2 regions of the Blautia liquoris genome follow, and region 2 is predicted to be linked to the other one. Evidence: predicted binding sites of a transcription regulator. Region 2 holds the regulator's gene; the other holds the start of a gene.

Region 1 (3,426 bases), 250 kb from region 2:
AAGAATTACTCACGAATATACGTTATGATAAGACAGGAATCATGCTGGACACCGGTCATCTGCTGCACACCAACCTGGATCTAAGGGCACAGTCCGAGGGTGTGGATTATATCCTTCAGGTGCTGGATCAGTATCAGAATATCATAGATAAGATCTGGGGCATTCATCTGCAGCAGTCTCTGACAGGAGATGTGGCGCGTTTACTTCAAAAACAGATCAATCGCGGTGATATTATGCTGAAAAAGGATTACTGGGAGCGCTATGCTCAGGTGTATCCCTATGTTTTTAGTCTGGATCAGCATAAACCTTTTACAGATGACAAAGTGATAAGCATGGTTGAAAAGATCAATCCGAAATACCTTACCTTTGAGTTTATCACAAAAAGCCGTGCGGAACATGAGCAATATCTGCGGGAACAGTGGGCGGCATTTTGCCGGTTTCAAGGATGAGAGACTTTCAAGAGAACAGACAGGAGGAGAATTTATGCTGATCGGAGGAATTCAAAAACTTTCTCTGCTGGATTATCCGGAAAAGATGTGCTGTACCATCTTTACGATTGGGTGCGATTATCGCTGCCCGTTCTGCCACAACTCTTCGATACTGGCACATGGTCCTGAAAACAATCTCATTCCAAAAGAAGATGTTCTGAAATTTTTGAGAACCCGAAAGGGGCTTTTGGATGGCGTGTGCATCACCGGGGGAGAGCCTCTTCTTCAGCCGGGTCTTGAAGATTTCATGCGAGAGATAAAATCTCTGGGATTTTTGGTCAAACTGGATACGAATGGAAGCTATCCCGAAAGACTTAAAAATATAGTAAACGATGGCCTTGTCGATTACGTAGCCATGGATGTAAAGAATTCTCCCGCGAAATATGGAAAAACCGTGGGGATAGAACCTTTTGACGTGATGCCGATCCGGGAGAGCATTAATTTTCTGCTCACCGATGCGGTCCCCTATGAGTTTAGAACTACAGTGGTGAAGGAGTTTCATACAGATAAAGATCTGGTCGAACTTGCAAATTGGATTCAGGGCACAAAGCATTATTATCTTCAGAGCTTTAAGGATTCCGGCGACGTGCTAAAAGACGGACTTCACAGCTATATGGAGGAAGAAATGCAGGGATTCCTGGAGAAGATACAGCCGGTGATTCCATCGGTGGAACTGCGGGGAATTTGAAACTTCATGTTTGTTCGGGTCCCAAGGTCCTATGCCTTTTCATGTAAACATGAAAAGAGCACTGGTTTCCTTGTGACTTTCCGCACCTATATGATACACAGATTACTCCGCACTTTGTGCTTCCGTAATCTTACAAACATTCGAATTCCGCCCTGTCGGGCTGCATTCTCATGTTTGTTCGGGTCCCAAGGTCCTATGCCTTTTCATGTAAACATGAAAAGAGCACTGGTTTCCTTGTGACTTTCTGCACCTATATGATACACAGATTACTCCGCACTTTGTGCTTCCGTAATCTTACAAACATTCGAATTCCGCCCTGTCGGGCTGCATTCTCATGTTTGTTCGGGTCCCAAGGTCATGCTTTTTCATGCAAGCATGAAACGCAGGACCTTTTGACCCTTGTATCATACTACATATTGTATACTGTACTTTTAAAATACACCATATATTGAAAAATGCTATTGAATCATCCCTTCGGCTATGATATACTAAATATCATAAGCGGAGGGATGATTTTTAAACTTTATAAAACATAGGAGTGATGAGTGAGATGTATGATGTAGTAAAACGAGATGGAACAAGGGCAGATTTCGATCTGGATAAAATTACGCGAGCGATCACAAAAGCATTTGAGTCGAAAAATAAACAGTACAACCCACAGACGATTGAACTGCTGGCATTGCGTGTGACAGCTGATTTTGAATCGAAGATCACAGACGGGCATATCGCGGTTGAGGATATTCAGGACAGTGTGGAGACGGTCTTAAGTGAAAGTGGATATGCCGATGTCGCGAAGGCATTCATCCTTTATCGAAAACAGCATGAGAAGATGAGAAATATGGAATCCACGATTCTCGATTTCAAGGAGACGGTAGATAAGTATCTGAAAGTAACCAACTGGAGGGTGAAGGAGAATTCGACGGTCACTTATTCTGTCGGCGGATTGATTTTGAGCAATTCCGGCACGATCACGGCAAATTACTGGCTCAGTGAGATCTATGACTCTGAGGTTGCCGATGCACACAGAAATGCCGATATCCATATTCACGATCTGTCCATGCTGACCGGGTACTGTGCCGGCTGGAGCTTAAAACAGCTGATTCAAGAAGGTCTGGGCGGAATCCCGGGAAAGATCACCTCTTCTCCGGCAAAGCATCTGGCGACACTTTGCAATCAGATGGTAAACTTCCTTGGAATTATGCAGAATGAATGGGCAGGAGCACAGGCTTTCTCATCTTTTGACACCTATCTTGCGCCATTTGTAAAGGTAGACACGCTCTCCTATGAGCAGGTTAAAAAGTGTATTGAGAGTTTTATCTATGGTGTGAATACCCCGTCGCGCTGGGGTACACAGGCTCCGTTCTCCAACATTACGCTTGACTGGGTAGTACCGAATGATCTGGCGGAATTACCGGCAATTGTCGGCGGAGAAGAGATGGATTTCCGCTATAAAGATTGTCAAAGAGAGATGGATATGGTGAATAAAGCATTCATCGAGATTATGATCGGCGGAGACGCCAATGGACGCGGATTTCAGTATCCGATTCCAACTTACTCGATCACGAAAGATTTTGACTGGAGCGACAATGAGAATAATCGTCTCTTATTTGAAATGACTTCGAAATATGGAACGCCTTATTTCTCGAACTATATCAACAGTGATATGGAGCCGAGCGATGTCCGCAGTATGTGCTGTCGTCTGCGTCTCGATCTGCGTGAACTGCGCAAGAAATCGGGCGGTTTCTTCGGAAGCGGTGAGAGTACTGGATCTGTCGGGGTTGTCACAGTCAACCTTCCGAGGATTGCATACCTCTCAAAAGATGAGGATGAATTCTATGAACGTCTGGATAAGATGATGGATATCGCAGCCAGAAGCTTGAAGGTCAAAAGGGATGTGATCACAAAGCTTTTGAATGAGGGATTATATCCTTACACGAAACGCTATCTTGGAACTTTTGAGAACCATTTCTCTACAATCGGTCTCATCGGTATGAATGAGGCAATGTTGAATGCAAAGTGGATTCGTGAGGACATATCGAAACCGAAGGCTCATCAGTTTGCTAAAGATGTACTAAATCATATGCGCACCCGCCTGTCTGATTATCAGGAGGAGTATGGAGACCTGTACAATCTCGAGGCCACCCCGGCAGAGAGTACGACGTATCGTCTTGCGAAACATGATGTTGCGACGTATCCGGATATCATCACTGCGGGTAAACCGGGAGAGACACCCTATTATACAAATTCCTC
Region 2 (3,426 bases):
TGCCGATGCTGTTCTGATAGAAGCCGATGGTTCAGCTCGTCTGCCCTTTAAGATACCCGCGTCATACGAACCAGTTATCTATCCGAAGACGGACAGGATTCTGGTTACAGAAGGCTTAAGTGCTCTTGCCCGTCCGGTCAGTGAAATTTGTCATAGAAAAGAGTTGTTCTGCGAACTGACAGGTCTTTCTTCCCAGGACCTGTTAGATGAAGAAAAGATGGCAGAGGGAATTGTAAAAGGATATCTGTGCAGGATGAGAGAGGAATTTCCGGATATATCCCTTGCGGTGATTCTAAATCAGGCAGATGATAAGACAAGAGAAGCTGCCGGCGAGAAAGTAGCAGAGAACGTAATCAGTCTGTGGAACCGACACAAGAATGTACCGCAGGTTTTGGTGTATCCTTTGTCATGGAGGCGGATCAGAGAGAATAAGGAGGATTTGGATTGGCTGTTCATATGATTGTCCTCGCAGCAGGTTTCTCAAAGAGATACGGAAAAAACAAACTGCTGACAGTTTTTCAGGGAAAGCCTTTATATCTGCATGTGATTGATCACCTGTCCAAAATTAAAAAAATAAAAAGTGAAAAAACTACACTTACCGTGGTGACCCAATATCAGGAAATTGTTCGGGAAATGGAAAAAAGAAAGATTTCAGTTGTCTGCAATAACCACAGTGCTGATGGAATTTCCTCTTCACTGCAGATGGGGCTTAATTTTGTTCTGAGGAATCTCTCTGATGGGAAAGAAGATAACGAAAAAGAGTATTTTTGTTTTTTTGTCGGAGATCAGCCTTATCTACAGCACGAAACGATAGAGCTATTTCTGGAAGGGTATCTGATGAGTAAGAAAGGCATAGGCTGTCCAAGAGGTGGGGATAGAAATGGAAATCCGGTGATATTTTCAAACAAATATATCGATGAATTGATGGCTCTCAAGGGGGATGTAGGTGGAAAAAAAGTACTCAGATCACACAAAGAGGATGTGTACTTTTATGATGTGATAAATAAGAAAGAATTGTTCGATATCGATCGACCCGAAAATCACTTATGACTACCTGATAAAAAATTATTATAAAATGATAAAAAATTATTGACAAGATGAAAAAAATAGTGCATACTATAGTGGTAAAGTCATTTTGACAAAACTCCATAATCCATTTATTGATTCAAGGGGACAGAATTTATTCTGTCCCCTTGTTTTTGTAAGAGATATGGATTTGTTCTTCCATTAGCATGGTTTTGGCGGCGGGGGTGGTTTCCGTGGAGGATTTACAAGTATGATGTCATCACCAATCTGACATATGCAATCCCAGGGAATGATAATATCATTATCCCGACCAAACAAACCGCCAAATCTTCCGGGACCGGGGATGATGAGTGCAGTGATCACTCCAGTCTCGCGATTGAACTCCACGTCTATCGGGCAGCCCAGTGATTTACAGTCACAGATATTAATTACTTCTTTTTGCCGCAGGTCGATAACACGCATGTCAGAACCCCTTTTTTCTCAGTATATGTTGACAGCAAAAGGATTAGACTTTATACTAGAGCTAATCTTGAAAGGGGATGAATGATAGATATGAGATGCCCATTTTGCAACCAGGATAATACCAGAGTAGTGGATTCCCGGCCGGTAGAGGAGAGCAATGCGATAAGACGCCGCCGTCTTTGCGATGCCTGTGGGAGACGTTTTACTACTTATGAAAAGGTAGATACCATACCACTGATTGTCATCAAAAAAGACCAGAACCGGGAACAGTATGACCGGCAGAAAATAGAGTCCGGAGTTCTTCGGGCATGCCATAAAAGACCCATAGCTCTCCAGCAGATCAAGGAATTGGTCGATTCTGTGGAGAATGAAATATTCAACAGAGAGGAAAAAGAAATTCCCAGCAGCGTCATTGGAGAACTGGTGATGAACCGTCTCAAAGATCTGGATGCTGTGGCCTATGTAAGGTTTGCTTCAATCTATCGGGAGTTTAAAGACGTAAATACTTTTATGGATGAACTAAAGAAGATGCTGAATTAGAAAAACTGAAAGGCTGGGTATAAAAGTATGCGGACATTTTCAAAATCTTCGAAGCTAGATAACGTATTATATGACGTAAGAGGTCCGGTTGTGGAAGAAGCGGCACGGATGGAGGAAGAGGGACGACATGTTCTGAAACTTAATATCGGTAATCCCGCCCCCTTTGGATTCTCCGCTCCGGAAGAAGTAATCAGAGATATGATATCGAATGTAAGGGATTCACAGGGTTATTCGGATTCACGGGGGATTTTTTCTGCCAGAAAGGCAATTATGCAGTATTGCCAGGTTAAAAAGATACCCAATGTCTCCATGGACGGAATCTATACCGGTAATGGTGTCAGTGAGTTGATTAATCTTTCTATGCAGGCATTATTGGATAACGGGGATGAAATTTTGATACCGGCTCCGGATTATCCTCTGTGGACGGCATGTGCTACTTTGGCGGGCGGAAGGGCAGTTCACTATATCTGTGACGAAAAATCTGACTGGAATCCGGATATTGAGGATATAAAACGAAAGATAACGTATAAAACGAAGGCAATTGTAATTATAAACCCAAACAATCCGACAGGAGCACTCTATCCGAAGGAAGTATTGGAGCAAATCGTGCAGGTTGCCAGGGAACATGAACTGATGATTTTTTCAGATGAGATCTATGACAGACTTATCATGGATGGTTTGGAACATACTTCAATCGCATCACTTGCACCTGATTTATTCTGTACGACTTTTTCGGGTCTGTCCAAGTCACACATGGTTGCAGGATTTCGTGTGGGATGGATGGTTTTAAGCGGAGATAAGAGCAAAGGAAAAGATTATATTGAAGGATTGAATATGCTCTCAAATATGCGCCTTTGCTCCAACGTTCCGGCACAGAGTATCATTCAGACGGCACTGGGGGGATATCAAAGCGTAGAGGAGTATATTCAGCCAGGCGGAAGAATCTATGAACAAAGGGAATATATTTACCGTGCATTGAACGACATTCCGGGTTTGTCGGCGGTGAAACCAAAAGCCGCCTTTTATATCTTCCCGAAACTTGATGTGGACAAGTTCGATATCAAGAACGATGAACAGTTTGCCTATGATCTTCTGAGAGAAAAACAGATTCTGATTGTACACGGAGGAGGATTTAATTGGGAAATGCCAGATCATTTCCGAATTGTGTATCTTCCAGATATAAGAACTCTAAAGACTGCATCAGGTCAGCTTGCTGGTTTTTTGGAGAGATACCATCAAAAATGAAAAAAGAAAGGATGAACACAATTGGCGGCAGAAAAATCGACAGTCTGCGATGTCAGACATCATCATGGCTATGTGAAAGACATGAACATACCGAAAGATGAAGAACTTTATCGGCTTGCGGATCTTTTCAAGATTTTTGGAAATCCTACAAGA

What was found. The regulator NrdR, encoded in region 2, represses ribonucleotide reductase genes. The targets are predictions, from matches to a motif close to CACAANATNTTGTG.
Region 1: the regulator NrdR is predicted to act here: its motif matches at 1,584-1,597, upstream of INP51_RS08415 (ribonucleoside triphosphate reductase).

What each region holds. Positions count from the first base shown of each region.
Region 1 covers NZ_CP063304.1:1,826,010-1,829,435, reverse strand. The annotation lists gene INP51_RS08425 (TIM barrel protein) at 1-449, shown strand, start outside; gene INP51_RS08420 (anaerobic ribonucleoside-triphosphate reductase activating protein) at 367-1,176, shown strand; gene INP51_RS08415 (ribonucleoside triphosphate reductase) at 1,727-3,426, shown strand, end outside.
Region 2 covers NZ_CP063304.1:2,071,096-2,074,521, reverse strand. The annotation lists gene yqeC (selenium cofactor biosynthesis protein YqeC) at 1-460, shown strand, start outside; gene INP51_RS09555 (nucleotidyltransferase family protein) at 445-1,050, shown strand; gene INP51_RS09550 (YlmC/YmxH family sporulation protein) at 1,228-1,488, opposite strand; gene nrdR (transcriptional regulator NrdR) at 1,579-2,028, shown strand; gene INP51_RS09540 (aminotransferase class I/II-fold pyridoxal phosphate-dependent enzyme) at 2,056-3,273, shown strand; gene INP51_RS09535 (ArsR/SmtB family transcription factor) at 3,355-3,426, shown strand, end outside.